Regions from separate parts of the Variovorax sp. W1I1 genome, predicted to be linked through region 2. Evidence: riboswitches for the same ligand, from Rfam matches in the RefSeq annotation. Region 2 holds a riboswitch; the other holds the start of a gene.

Region 1 (7,226 bases), 1.6 Mb from region 2:
CTTCAGCGGGCGCAGATCAAGGATGCACTCGTGCGCGACGTGGCCGTTGGGGCTCGCGTACAGCGTGGGGTAGTGGTCCTTCAGGCGCGCACTGATGTAGTTGGCGCTCAGGATCGCCGTTTCGGTCGCGGCCTGCAGGCCCTTGGCGCCCATCATTCGGCAGTACATCCAGCTGATCGGCAGCACGGCCGCGTTGCCCAGCGGTGCGGCTGAAACAGCACCTACGCCGTTCGATGCCACGCCGGCCGTCGCATGGCCCGGCAGGTACGGCACGAGGTCTTCGACCACGCACACCGGGCCGACGCCCGGGCCGCCGCCGCCGTGCGGAATGCAGAAGGTCTTGTGCAGGTTCAGGTGGCTCACGTCGCCGCCGAACTCGCCCGGTGCGGCCACGCCGACCAGCGCATTCATGTTGGCGCCATCGACGTACACGCGGCCGCCGTGTTCATGCACCAGCTCGCAGAGTTCCTTCACGCGCGTCTCGAACACGCCGTGCGTGCTGGGGTAGGTGATCATCACCGCGGCCAGCTTGTCGCTGTGCTTCTCGCAGGCGCGCTTCAAGTCGTCCATGTCGACGTTGCCCTGCGCATCGCAGGCCGTCACCACCACCTGCAGGCCCACCATCTGCGCGCTCGCGGGATTGGTGCCGTGCGCCGACGAGGGAATCAGGCAGATGTTGCGGTGGCCCTGGCCCTTGGCTTCATGGAACGACTTGATGGCCAGGAGGCCCGCGTACTCGCCCTGCGATCCCGCATTGGGCTGCAGGCTGATGCCCGCGTAGCCGGTCGCTTCACAGAGCCACGCGCGCAGTTGCGCATCGAGCTGCGCATAGCCCAGCTGCTGCTCGGCGGGCGCGAAGGGGTGGATGTTCGCGAACTCGGGCCAGGTGATCGGGATCATCTCGCTGGTCGCGTTGAGCTTCATCGTGCAACTGCCGAGCGGGATCATGCTGCGGTCGAGCGCCAGGTCCTTGTCCGAGAGACTGCGGATGTAGCGCAGCATCGCCGTCTCGCTCTTGTGCGTGTTGAACACCGGGTGGGTGAGGAATGCGCTGGTGCGGCGCAGGTCCTCGGGCAGGCGCGGCGCGGCGTTGGCGAGGTCGTCGAAGCGCGGCATCGCGGTGCCGGCGGGCACGAACAGGGCCCAGAGGGTTTCGATGTCGGCGCGCGTCGTGGTTTCGTCCAGCGAGATGCCCAGGTGCTGTTGCAGCCGCTGGCGCAGGTTGACGCCGGCGGCGGTGGCGCGCTCGATGATCTTCGGCGTGTCGTCGCCGGTGCGGATCGTGAGCGAATCGAAAGCGAATTCGTTGACCGGCGCGCGGCCCATCTGCGTGAGGCCTTGCGCAAGGATGGCGGTGAGCGCTGCCACGCGCTGCGCGATGCGGGCGAGGCCATCGGGCCCGTGGTACACGGCGTACATGCTGGCCACGACGGCCGGCAGCACCTGCGCGGTGCAGATGTTGGAAGTGGCCTTCTCGCGGCGGATGTGCTGCTCGCGCGTCTGCAGCGCGAGGCGGTACGCGGGCTGGCCGTGCGAGTCGACGCTCACGCCGACCAGGCGGCCCGGCAGCGAGCGCTTGAACGAATCGCGGCAAGCGAGGTACGCGGCGTGCGGGCCGCCGTTGCACAGCGGCATGCCGAAGCGCTGCGTGGTGCCGCAGACGATGTCGGCATCCCATTCGCCGGGGGGAGCGAGCAGCGTCAGCGCCAGCAGGTCGGCGGCCACGCAGAACGCGGCGTCGCATTGATGGGCATGGCCCGCGAGCGGGCGCAGGTCGTGCACATGGCCGGTGGTGGCGGGGTACTGCGCGAGCACGCCGAAGAATTCGCAGCTCGCCATCAGGTGCGGCAGCGTCTCGGAGACGGTGCTCACCTTGACCTCGATGCCCAGCGGCGCGGCGCGCGTCCTGATGACTTCGATGGTCTGCGGATGGCAGTCGCCAGAGACCAGGAACACGTTGCTCTTGCTCTTCACGCTGCGCTTGGCGAGCGTCATCGCCTCGGCCGCGGCCGTGGCTTCGTCGAGCATCGACGCGTTGGCGATGGCCATGCCCGTGAGGTCGCACACCATCGTCTGGAAGTTGAGCAGGGCCTCCATGCGGCCCTGCGAAATCTCGGCCTGGTAGGGCGTGTAGGCGGTGTACCAGGCGGGGTTCTCCAGCACGTTGCGCAAGATCACGCCCGGTGTGTGCGTGCCGTAGTAGCCCTGGCCGATGAAGCTCTTGAACACCTTGTTCTTCGACGCCATCGCCTTCAGCTCGGCCAGCGCCTCGGCTTCGGTCACCGGGGCCGGCAGGCGCATCGGCTTCGCGCGGCGAATGGCCGCGGGCACGATGCCGTCGATGAGCTCCGCCCGCGTCTCCGAGCCGATCACCGGCAGCATGCGCGCCTCGTCCGCCGCATCGATGCCGATGTGGCGGGCGAGAAATTCTTCGGCGTTCTCTAGTTCTTGCAAAGAGGGAAGGGCGGGAATCGGCATGGCGGTGAAGGCTCGAGGAGAAGAAGGAAAGGCGGGCGAACGCTGGGGGTCAGGATTCGGCGGCGAACTTGTCGTAGGTGGCAGCGTCGAGCAGGGCATCGAGCTGCGCGGGCTCGCTCAGCTTGACCTTGAAGAACCAGCCGGTGGCCAGCGGGTCGCTGTTGGCGAGCGAGGGGTCGGCGCGCAGTGCTTCGTTCACTTCGGTGATCTCGCCCGAGACGGGCATGAACACATCGGCCGCGGCCTTCACCGATTCGACGACGCCGGCGACTTCGCCCTGCGCGAAGGTCTTGCCGACTTCGGGCAGGTCGACGAACACGACATCGCCCAGCGCGTCCTGCGCATGCACGGTGATGCCGACGGTGGCGGCGCCGCCTTCGGCCGAGACCCACTCATGGTCCTTGGTGTACTTGATGCTCATGGGAAAACTCCTCGTGGAAAAAATTGAATAAGGGAATGCAGAGCCTAGCCGCGGTCAGCCGCGATCAGCCTCGGTAGTAGCGGGTCGGCACAAAGGGCAGGGTCGAGACTTCCATCGGCACCGGCTTGCCGCGCACGATGGCCTGCACGCGCGTGCCGGGCTCGGAGAACGCGGTGGCCACGTAGCCCATCGCGATGCAGCGGTCGGCCGTCGGGCCGAGCAGGCCGCTGGTGACGATGCCGATGTCCTGGCCTTCGAAGGATTGCAGCAGCGTGCCGTCGCGCACCGGAATGCGCTCCAGCGCGACGAGGCCGACGCGCTTGCGCTTCAAGGTGTCGTGGTCGGTGTGGCCTGCGGCGCCGACGGTCGCGGCTGTGAGCTGGGCGAGGATCTTTGCCGCGCCCGGGAACCCGCCTTCGCGCGCACCGCCGGCACGGCGCACCTTCTGCATCGCCCAGTTGAGCGAGGCTTCGACGGGCGTGGTGGTGGTGTCGATGTCGTTGCCGTAGAGGCAGAGGCCCGCCTCGAGCCGCAGCGAATTACGCGCGCCCAGGCCGATGGGCTTGACCTCGGGCTGCGCCAGCAGCAGGCGGGCGAGGGCGTCGGCGTCCTTGCCGGCCACGGAGATCTCGAAACCGTCTTCGCCCGTGTAGCCGCTGCGCGTGACGAAGGCGGGGATGCCGCCGATCTGCACCGCGCCGCCCGTCATGAACACGAAGCGCTCGATGCCGGGCGACAGCCGCGCCAGCGTGGCCGCGGCCTGCGGGCCCTGCAGCGCGAGCAGCGCGTGGTCGGGCAGGGGCTGCACCTCGCAGCGCGAGCCGATCTTCTGCTGGATGTGCGCGATGTCCGCCACCTTGCAGGCACCGTTCACGATCACGAAGATCGAGCCGTGGCCTTCGTTGAAGAACATCAGGTCGTCGAGGATGCCGCCCTCATCGTTCAACAGCAGACCGTAGCGCTGTTTGCCGGCGGGCAGGTCGATCACATCGACGGGCATCAAGGTCTCGAAGGCCGCTGCGGCGTCGGGGCCGACGAGGCGCAGCTGGCCCATGTGGGAAATGTCGAAGAGGCCGGCCGCATCGCGCGTGTGCTTGTGCTCGGCCATGAGGCCGGCCGGGTACTGGACCGGCATCGAATAGCCCGCGAAGGGCACCATGCGCGCGCCGAGCTCCACGTGGAGGTCGTACAGCGGCGTCTTGAGAAGTTGGGTATGGGTATCGGGAGCGGAAGAAGCGGCCACGGGGCACTCCAAAGGGGCAGTCGAAATCCATGGCTGCAACGCCACGGGCCACCCCTGCTGTCCGCTTTACCTGAGAGATTCGCCCCACGATCGGGGTTTGCTCCTTCGGTGGGCCGGTGCAATGCATGTGTGCATGCAACGGCCTCTCTCCAGCAAGGAAACGCCGGTGTGAACCGGCGCCTTGTCAGTCCTTTTGCCTGAGCGTTCGGGGATCCCCTGCGCCTTCGGCGGCCCCGTCGTGCGGGGCTCTCTCCTGACCCCGCCGAGTGTAGTGGACGAATCGCACGACTTCCGAATCCAGAGCGTCGGGGCGGGGTTTCGGTCATCGATGCGGGGCGGCAAGACCGCACCGAGGCCTGAACAGATCAATCTGGTGAGCCTCTTCTTTTGGCACTAGCATATTGGGCACACAACACACCCCCAAAGGAACGCAAAGAATGACAGATGCCAGAAATATGAGCTTCGCGGATATCCAGAAGCGCATCCAGGAAATGGACAATGAACGGGCCCAACTGGAGCTGGCATTGCAGGCCAAGCGTGGAGAAGAATTGAAGGTGCTGGCCGATGCCTATGCGAAGAAACTCGAGGCAGCCGGTTTCAGCATCCCGGAGGGCAAGGCCGCGCTGGACCCCTACGACAAATCGGGCGCAAAACGCACGCGTTCACCCAATGGCAGCCAGGCATCGGAAGCCAAGGCCTATGTGAAGGGCACCGTGTACAAGGATCCCAATTCCAGCGCGACCTGGACGGGGGGAACAAAAGGCCGACAACCGCCGTGGCTCATTGCCGCCCTCGAAGGCGCGCCGGACAAGAGCAAGGCTTACGAAAATCTGGCTGTAGGCGGCGACCACGTCAATAACGGTTGATGGCATTCAATGCCGGGTTTCGCCGGCCAGCACGCCGGCGATCGTTGCTGGAAACGTCGAGGCGGTTCATCATTTTTTCAAAAATGATCTGAATGGAAATGCAAAAGCCGTGATATCTGCGGAGATACCGTGTTGCATATTGCCGCCCGCCACAACAAGACCGCGGAAGTTCAAGCGATAGAGGTCTTGCTGATTGCCCATTGCCGCGTCGAGTTCAATACGCCAAACGGGAGTGGAATTTGCGCGGGGGATATGCGGGATCAAATGAGCGAGGCCAATGTCTCGAACAATGACCGATACCGCGAGATATTCAAGGACCGTCTGGAATGGGGCATGGTGGACGATGGTCCGCCCGAGAGAGTGGAAATCAGATCCAGAAAAATCTGATCGAGTCTTCGCGGTGTCCGGGAAATACCGCGGCTCGTCGGAGTGGGAGCGCAGATGCGACTTCAATGCACCACTTCCGCGGGCGGCAGCAGCCGCTCGATGCGCTCCCGCAGCGATTCGGCCCGCTCGGCGCCGGCCGTCTTCTCGATTTCACTGAGCATCAGCGCGGCGATGGTCAGCATCGCCTCGCGGTCGCGGGCTTCGCGCAGGGCGTCGCGCATCTGCAGGGCGAACTTGGGGTCGCGCCGCACGAACATGCGCTCGCAGATGTCGAACAAAAACATCCGCGTGGTGGCCAGCGAGCGCTTGCCGTCGAAAGTGTCGGCCGAGGTGGCGATGCGGATCGGGTCGACGGCCGGCACCGGCATCGGAGTTGGTACAGCCGCAGCAGCGGCCATCGCCTGCGCATCCTGCAGATAGCCCCTGCTCACCAGCGCCAGGATCGCCTGCTCCGCCTCGGTGCGGTTCGCGAACAGCGGGCTGAAGTCGGTCAGCGAGCGCCGGCCGTCGGCCATCAGCAGCAGGGCGCGTTCACGCTGGCTGAGCGTGCGCTGCCCGCCCTGGAGTTCGTCGCGTGCCTTGTCGGTCTTGGTGGGAAACATGGCGGCCACAGCTTTCGAAGATCGAAGGCTGCAGCATCGTCGCGAGCGGTGACATCTTCATGAACCTGTTCGGCTTACAGGGAGATCGCCGCCGCCGCGCCATCGGACGCTCAGGTCTTCAGGCGCCGGTGCTTTCCTTGCGGATCAGCCACTTGTCGCCCACGCGCTGCAGCTCCAGCGTCTTGCGGTCGGTGCTCTTGAGCTTGTCGGCGGTGTAGACCTGCTTAAAGCGCGCGCTGGCGGTCTGGCCGTTCACGCTGATGACGAGGTCGTCGACGGTCACGCTGATCTTCGACTTGTTCGAGATGCGGGTGCGCCGCTCGGCTTCCCACTGCTTCTTGTCCTGCTTCCTGGCCGGTGTGAAGTCGGGGGCGTAGGCGGCGAGGTAGCGGTCCACGTCGCGCGCGGACCAGGCGTCGGCCCAGGCGCGCACGGCGGTTTCGATTTCGGCGATGCCCGCGCTGGGCGCTTGCGCGGGAGCGGCCGCTGGCGCAGCCGGCGCCGGGGTCGCCGCTGCCCCAGCGGCCGCCGATGCGGCAGGTGCTGGTGGCTTTGCCGCGGGGGTGGCGACGGGCGTGGCAGCCAATGCGGCCGTGGACAGCAGCCCTGCGGCGAGCAGGCAGGTGGCGAGTCGATTCATGGAGCGGTTCCCTCGGTTGTCGGTTGTTGGCGTGGCGCCGATTCTGGCAGCGAACCGCTGCAGAGGCACCGGCGCCGCTACTTGAACCCGAGCGCCCGCGGCAGCCAGGTGCTGAGCGCAGGCACGAAGGTCAGGATCATCAGCACCGCGCCGTGCGCCCACAGGAACGGCACCAGTTCCTTCACCAGCGCCGACATCGGCACCTTCGACACGTTGCAGGTCACGAACAAGAGCCCGCCCACTGGCGGCGTGATCATCCCGAGCGTGAGGTTGAAGATCACGATCATCGCGAAGTGCACCGGGTCCACGCCCAGCTTGATCGCGACGGGCGCCAGGATCGGCGCCAGCACCATCACGCCCGGCAGCGGCTCGATGAAGATGCCGAACAGCAGCAGGAAGATGTTCACGATGATGAGGAACATCCACGGCGAGAGGTTCATGCTGATGAGCCATTCGGCCATCTGCTGCGGAATGCCCTCGATGGTCAGCACCCATGCGAACGAGGCCGAGAGGCCGATGATGATCAGCACCGAGGCCGACAGCAGGGCGGAGCGGGAGAGGATGTCGGGCAGCATCTTCCACTCGAGCG
Region 2 (7,226 bases):
TCTGCGCGGAGATCCGCGAAGAGCTGGAGCCGGAAGAACAGACGCTGGCCACCGCCCGCGCCGTTGCTGCCGGCGAAGCCGAAGCGGCGCCGCACCCCGCGCGCCGCATCGCAGGCGCGGTGTACGTGAGCTGCTCCGGGCGCGGCGGCCCGCACTTCGGCGCACCGGGCGCCGAACTGCAGATCGTGCGCCACGCGCTGGGCGACGTGCCGCTGGTCGGCTTCTTCGCCGCGGGCGAAATCGCCCGCCATCACCTGTATGGCTATACCGGCGTGTTGACGGTGTTCACCAGCAAGGACTGACGGGCGAAAAAACGACGGCCGGGTTTTCGACCGCGGCCGCCGTCGCTAGAATCCGCCCGCTTTCTTGAATCTCTGCTGCTGCAAGAAAGAGTGATCCGTGCGCCTCGAGGCGCGCGGTCGATCTCTTTCGCCTCGCCACGCAATGCTGGCCGGGGCTGGAAACCGACATGGTTTCCCCAATGGAACAGCAGCCATGAGCAGCAATCATTTTTCGAGACTCCAGCGCACCTTTTCGCGCGCTGGCATCGCCGTCGACTATCGCGACGGCGTCTATCACCTGCACAACGAGGTTTCACAGGCGACGGTGCTTCTGCCGCAAAGCCTTCCCCTGGAAGAGAAGGCGGTGAACCAGTTGCTGGCCTTTGCCAGCGTCCGCTCGCCCGATGGCGAGAAGGGCGTCTGCAAGGCCTGCGCGACGCCCGATTTCCATCCGGGCTCCGTGGCGCCGGTCGGGAGCGTCGTGGCGACCGACGCGGACTTCGTCATTCCCGCAGCGGTGGGCACCGACATCAACTGCGGCATGCGCCTCTTGACCACCGGCCTCACGCTGGACCAGGTGGCGCCGCACAAGACACGGCTCATCGAACGCCTCACGCGCAGCCTGCTCGACAACGGCCGCGACGTGCCGGTGCACACAGCGGCTTTCAAGGCGCTGTTCGACGTGGGGCCGGCCGCATTTCTCGATGCCGTTCAGGGCAGCGGGCTCTGGTCGTCCTGCGACCGCGACCGGCTGCAGGCGGAGATCGACCGCTGCATCGGCCTTGCGAGCTTCGGCGGCAATGCGCGGCATGCGCCGCAGGCTTACACCGGCGCGCGCCACGAGGTTTTTCGGGACCCATGCCTCGGCACGCCGGGCGGCGGAAACCACTTCGTGGAACTGCAGGTGGTCGACAAGGTGATGGACCGGCACGCGGCCTACCGCGCCGGCCTCAAGGCCGGCGAAGTGGTGGTGATGATTCACAGCGGTTCGCGCGACATCGGCTTCCACGTCGGTGGGCGCTGGATGGACCGGGCGAAGGCCGAATGGCCGCAGGGCCTGCGCCATCCCCGCAGCGGCCTGTACGGACTCTCCGGTTCGTTGGCCGAGGAGTACCTGGAGGCGATGGGTGTGGCGGCGCGCTATGCCTGGGCCAACCGTGTTGTGCTGGCCGAACTGGTGCGCAAGGACATGGCGGAGCTGCTGGGCGCGACGGCATCGAAGCTCGTGGTCGACGTGCCGCACAACGTGGTGCTGCGCGAGCACGGGATGAACATCCACCGCAAGGGCGCAACGCCGGCCCACGAAGGAGACCTGGCGCTGATTCCGGGTTCGATGGGCGATCACTCGTACCTCGCGACCGGCCTGGGTCATGAAGACTGGTTGTGGTCGTGCAGCCATGGCGCCGGCCGCCGGATGCGGCGCCAGGAGGTGCGTGCCTTGCGCGGTGCCGCGAACCAGGACGAAAACGCCAGCTGGCAATGTGTGACTCTGCGCGAGGAGCGCAGGATCGAGGAGGCGCCGCAGGCCTACAAGCCCATCGGCGCGGTGATCGACGCACAGGAAAGCGCGGGCCTGATTCGTTGCGCGGTGCGGCTGAAACCCTGGATCACCTTCAAGGCGTGACCCAGGGCCGCGATTGTCAGCCCAATGCGGGTTGCGCGATTCGCGGTGCCGGCGCCGGCATGCCGGTGAACGCAAAGTCCACCTCCGGCACGAGCCCGCTCACGATCCGCGCGATCGACTTGCCCGAACCGCACGCGTGCGTCCAGCCCAGCGTGCCGTGGCCGGTGTTCAGGTACAGGTTCGGCAGTTTCGTCTTGCCGATCATCGGCACGTTGCTCGGCGTCGCGGGGCGCAAGCCCGTCCAGAACTGGGCCTGCGTGGTGTCGCCGGCACCGGGGAACAGCTCTTCGACGCGCCGCACGATGGCTTCGCAGCGCACGCGGTTCAGGTCGCGGTCGTAGCCGTTGAGTTCGGCCGTGCCCGCGATGCGCAAGCGGTCGCCCGACTCGGACGTGTAGCGCGAGAACACCAGCTTGTATTCGTCGTCGGTCAGCGAGACCTGGTGCGCCTTCGAGGCGTCCTTCACGGGCAGCGTCACCGAATAGCCCTTGGCCGGGTAGATCGGCAGGCGGATGCCCAGTGGCGCCGCGTACAGCGGGCTCAGCGAACCCATCGCCAGCACGAACGCGTCGCCGCGGATGCGCTGGAAGCGGCCTTCGTTGTCGGTCGCCTCGACGTGGTCGATGCTGCCGCCGGCTTCGCGCAGTGCCGTGACCGTGTGGCTCATGAGGAACTTCACGCCAGCCGCGGCCGCGAGGCCGACCAGTTCGCGGGCGAAGCGGTTGGCGTCGCCCGATTCGTCCTCGGCCGTGTAGGTGGCGCCGGCCAGCTGGGGCCGGATGTGGGCGAGGGCGGGCTCGATCTTCACCGCCTCGTCGGCCGAGATCACCAGCCGTTCGCAGCCGAGGGCGCGCATCTGCTCGGCCGGCTTGAGTGCGCCGTCGAACTCCTTCTGCGTCGTATAGAAATGCAGGATGCCTTGGGTGCGCTGGTCGTAGCTCAGGCCCGTATCGCGGCGCAGCTGTTGCAGCGTGTCGCGGCTGTAGGTGCCCAGGCGCACGATCTGCTCGATGTTGTGCTTCGTGCGCGCCGGGGTGCACTCGCGCAGGAACTGCAGGCCCCAGAGCCACTGGCGCATGTCGGCGCGGATGCGAAAGAGCAGCGGGGCGTCTTCCTTGCCCAGCCACTGCAGCACCTTGAGCGGCGCGCTGGGGTTGGCCCAGGGTTCGGCATGGCTCACGGAGATCTGCCCGCCGTTGGCGAAGCTGGTTTCGGCGGCCGGGGTGGCCTGCCGGTCGATGACGGTCACTTCGTGGCCGAGTTGCTGGAGGTAATAAGCCGAAGTCACGCCGAGCAGGCCGGCGCCAAGAACGATCACGCGCATTGCAAGTACCTTTGAGGTGCAGCGCTTGAATGGCGGATGTGGTGTGCTATTCAATCAATAGCAAGCAACCGGACGTCCGCCGTCCAAGTTGCCGCTCCCCCTGTCCTCGATACCTGAGAGATTCACCTGTTGCGCCTTGCAACGGGTTTGCTCCTTCGGTGCATCGCGACACCTTTGCGGGGTGCGATGGCTCTCCAGACGGCGTTTGATTTGATGCAGTACTGACCCCTTGCCGAAATTACAAAGAACTTCGTTGGGCCGACCTGAGCGTTTATGGGAGTTTGCGCCTTCGGTAGGGCCACCGGGGTGGCCCGCTCTCCTGCAGTGGGGGCGATTGTAGGTGGGGCCCCGCGGATGCGCCAACCCTGGATTTCGGCCCTGTGGGCCGGTGGGATAATCTCCCGTTCATTCGCCAAAGGGCGATCGTTCGACAACAAACAGGGGACCCCATGATCCTGGTAACCGGCGGCGCAGGCTTCATTGGCGCCAATTTCGTACTCGACTGGATCGCGCAGAGCGATGAGCCGGTCGTGAACCTCGACAAACTGACCTACGCGGGCAACCTCGAGACACTCGCGTCCCTCAAGGACAACCCGAAGCACATCTTCGTCCAGGGCGACATCGGCGACAGCGCCCTGCTCGACCGCCTCCTGGCCGAGCACAAGCCCCGCGCCGTCGTGAACTTCGCCGCCGAATCGCACGTCGACCGCTCGATCCACGGCCCCGAAGACTTCGTGCAGACCAACGTGCTGGGCACCTTCCGCCTGCTCGAATCCGTGCGCGGTTTCTGGAATGCGCTGCCGGCCGACCAGAAGGCCGCCTTCCGCTTCCTGCACGTGTCGACCGACGAGGTCTACGGCTCGCTCTCCAAGACCGACCCGGCATTCACCGAAGAGAACAAGTACGAGCCCAACAGCCCCTACTCGGCCAGCAAGGCCGCCAGCGACCACCTCGTGCGCGCCTGGCACCACACCTACGGCCTGCCGGTGGTCACCACCAACTGCTCGAACAACTACGGGCCGTTCCATTTCCCCGAGAAGCTCATCCCCCTGATGATCGTCAACGCACTCGCAGGCAAGCCGCTGCCCGTGTACGGCGACGGCATGCAGGTGCGCGACTGGCTCTACGTGAAGGACCACTGCAGCGCCATCCGCCGCGTGCTCGAAGCCGGCAAGCTCGGCGAGACCTACAACGTCGGCGGCTGGAACGAGAAGCCCAACATCGAGATCGTCACCACGGTCTGCGCGCTGCTCGACGAACTGAGCCCCAAGGCCGATGGCAAGCCGTACAAGGAACAGATCACTTACGTGACCGACCGCCCGGGCCACGACCGCCGCTACGCCATCGATGCGCGCAAGCTCGAGCGCGAGCTCGGCTGGAAGCCCGCCGAAACCTTCGACAGCGGCATCCGCAAGACGGTCGAGTGGTACCTCGCGAACGGCGAGTGGGTGCGCAACGTGCAGAGCGGTGCGTACCGCGAATGGGTCGAGAAGCAATACGACGCGAAGGCGGCGGCATGAAGCTGCTGCTGCTGGGCAAGGGCGGACAGGTCGGCTGGGAACTGCAGCGCAGCCTCGCGCCCCTGGGCGAACTGGTCGCGCTCGATTTCGACAGCACCGACTTCAACGCCGACTTCAGCCGCCCCGAGCAACTGGCCGAGACCGTGCTGAAGGTGCGGCCCGACGTCATCGTCAATGCCGCCGCGCACACCGCGGTCGACAAGGCCGAGAGCGAGCCCGACTTTGCCCGCAAGCTCAACGCCACCTCGCCCGGCGTGGTGGCCGAAGCCGCGCAGCAGATCGGCGCGCTGATGGTTCACTACTCGACCGACTACGTCTTCGACGGCAGCGGTAGCAAGCCCTGGAAGGAAGACGATGCGACCGGTCCGCTCAGCATCTACGGCAGCACCAAGCTCGAAGGCGAGCAACTGGTGGCAAAGCACTGCGCGAAGCACCTGATCTTTCGCACCAGCTGGGTCTATGCCGCACGCGGCGGCAACTTCGCCAAGACCATGCTGCGCATCGCCAAGGAGCGCGACAAGCTCACGGTCATCGACGACCAGTTCGGTGCGCCCACCGGCGCCGAGCTGCTGGCCGACATCACCGCGCACGCCATTCGCGCGACGCTGCAGGACCCGTCCAAGGCCGGGCTCTATCACGCGGTGGCCGGTGGTGTGACCACGTGGCACGGCTATGCGCGCTTCGTGATCGAGCAGGCAAAGGCGGCGGGTGTCGAACTCAAGGCCGGCCCCGAAGCGGTCGAGCCCGTGCCCACCACAGCATTCCCGACGCCGGCCACGCGGCCGCACAACTCGCGCCTGGACACCACGAAGCTGCAATCGACCTTCGGCCTCGTGCTGCCCGAGTGGCAGTCCGGCGTCGCCCGCATGTTGCGCGAAACCTTCTGACATCCGTCGAGCAAGACAAGAGACACGAACGAACATCCCATGACCCAAACGACGCAACGCAAAGGCATCATCCTCGCCGGTGGCTCGGGCACCCGCCTGCATCCCGCGACGCTCGCCATGAGCAAGCAACTGCTGCCGGTGTACGACAAGCCGATGATCTATTACCCGCTGAGCACGCTGATGCTCGGCGGCATGCGCGATATTTTGATCATCAGCACGCCGCAGGACACGCCGCGTTTTCAGCAGTTGCTGGGTGATGGCAGCCAATGGGGGATCAACTTGCAGTACGCGGTGCAGCCGAGCCCGGATGGGCTGGCGCAGGCGTTCATCATCGGGGACAAGTTTCTCGGCAACGATCCCAGTGCGCTTGTGCTGGGAGACAACATCTTCTACGGCCACGACCTCGTGCATCTGCTTGCCGATGCCGATGAAAAGCCATCCGGCGCGACCGTGTTCGCGTATCACGTGCAAGATCCTGAACGCTACGGCGTGGTGGCGTTCGATGCCAGCGGCAAGGCCAGCAGCATCGAAGAAAAGCCGCTGAAGCCCAAGAGCAACTACGCGGTGACCGGCCTCTACTTCTACGACAACCAGGTCGTCGATATCGCCAAGGCCGTGAAGCCCAGCGCGCGCGGCGAACTCGAGATCACGGCGGTCAACCAGGCCTACCTCGACCTGGGCAAGCTCAATGTGCAGATCATGCAGCGCGGCTATGCATGGCTGGACACGGGCACGCATGAAAGCCTGCTCGAAGCCGGCCAGTTCATTGCCACGCTGGAGCATCGTCAGGGTCTGAAGATTGCATGCCCTGAAGAGATCGCCTGGCGCAACGGCTACATCGACAAGGAGCAGTTGGCGCGGCTGGCCGCGCCGTTGCAAAAAAACGCCTATGGCAAGTACCTCAACCGCCTGCTTGTCGAAGACGCTCAATCCGGTCTCTGACACCTAAAACAATTCCTTCAGCAATACAAGTCATGCACTCATCAAGCCAGACCCTGACGGGTCAGAAGTACCTCGTAACCGGCGCAGGCGGATTCATCGGCAGCCACCTGGTCGAAGCACTCGTGCGTGCCGGCGCCGATGTGACGGCCATGGTCCGCTACGGTTCTGCATCGAGCTGGGGCAACCTCGAGTTCGCGCCGGATGACGTGAAGGGCCAGTTCCGCGTCGTGGCGGGCAACATCGATGACGGCGACTTCGTCATGCACGCCATGCAGGGCATCGACGTCGTCTGCCATCTGGCGGCCTTGATCGCCATTCCGTATTCGTACGTCGCCCCGCGCAGCTACGTGCGCACCAACGTCGAGGGAACGCTCAACGTCGTGGAGGCCGCGCGCCGGCTGTCGGTTCGCCGCGTCGTCCACACGAGCACCTCCGAGGTGTACGGCACCGCGGTGCGCGTGCCGATCGACGAGGAACATCCGCTGCAAGGGCAGTCGCCCTACTCGGCCTCGAAGATCGGAGCGGACAAGATCGCCGAGAGCTACTACCGTTCGTTCGATACCGGCGTCGTGACCTTGCGCCCGTTCAATACTTTCGGTCCGCGCCAATCGGCCAGGGCATTCATCCCGACGATCATTTCGCAGGCTC

What was found. A riboswitch is a leader RNA that binds a small molecule or an ion and turns the genes downstream of it on or off. The one in region 2 is predicted to bind glycine.
Region 1: another riboswitch for glycine. It lies ahead of gcvT (glycine cleavage system aminomethyltransferase GcvT); the one in region 2 lies ahead of QFZ83_RS24640 (D-amino acid dehydrogenase).

The regions. Positions count from the first base shown of each region.
Region 1 covers NZ_JAUSWZ010000001.1:3,642,933-3,650,158, reverse strand. The annotation lists gene gcvP (aminomethyl-transferring glycine dehydrogenase) at 1-2,478, opposite strand, end outside; gene gcvH (glycine cleavage system protein GcvH) at 2,528-2,899, opposite strand; gene gcvT (glycine cleavage system aminomethyltransferase GcvT) at 2,964-4,142, opposite strand; glycine riboswitch at 4,190-4,305, opposite strand; glycine riboswitch at 4,326-4,400, opposite strand; gene QFZ83_RS17025 (H-NS family nucleoid-associated regulatory protein) at 4,580-5,008, shown strand; gene QFZ83_RS17020 (hypothetical protein) at 5,078-5,461, opposite strand; gene QFZ83_RS17015 (hypothetical protein) at 5,458-5,997, opposite strand; gene QFZ83_RS17010 (DUF4440 domain-containing protein) at 6,116-6,637, opposite strand; gene QFZ83_RS17005 (TRAP transporter large permease) at 6,715-7,226, opposite strand, start outside.
Region 2 covers NZ_JAUSWZ010000001.1:5,256,238-5,263,463, reverse strand. The annotation lists gene QFZ83_RS24650 (FIST C-terminal domain-containing protein) at 1-302, shown strand, start outside; gene QFZ83_RS24645 (RtcB family protein) at 496-1,905, shown strand; gene QFZ83_RS24640 (D-amino acid dehydrogenase) at 1,922-3,229, opposite strand; glycine riboswitch at 3,320-3,437, opposite strand; glycine riboswitch at 3,471-3,561, opposite strand; gene rfbB (dTDP-glucose 4,6-dehydratase) at 3,679-4,749, shown strand; gene rfbD (dTDP-4-dehydrorhamnose reductase) at 4,746-5,636, shown strand; gene rfbA (glucose-1-phosphate thymidylyltransferase RfbA) at 5,676-6,578, shown strand; gene QFZ83_RS24620 (GDP-mannose 4,6-dehydratase) at 6,611-7,226, shown strand, end outside.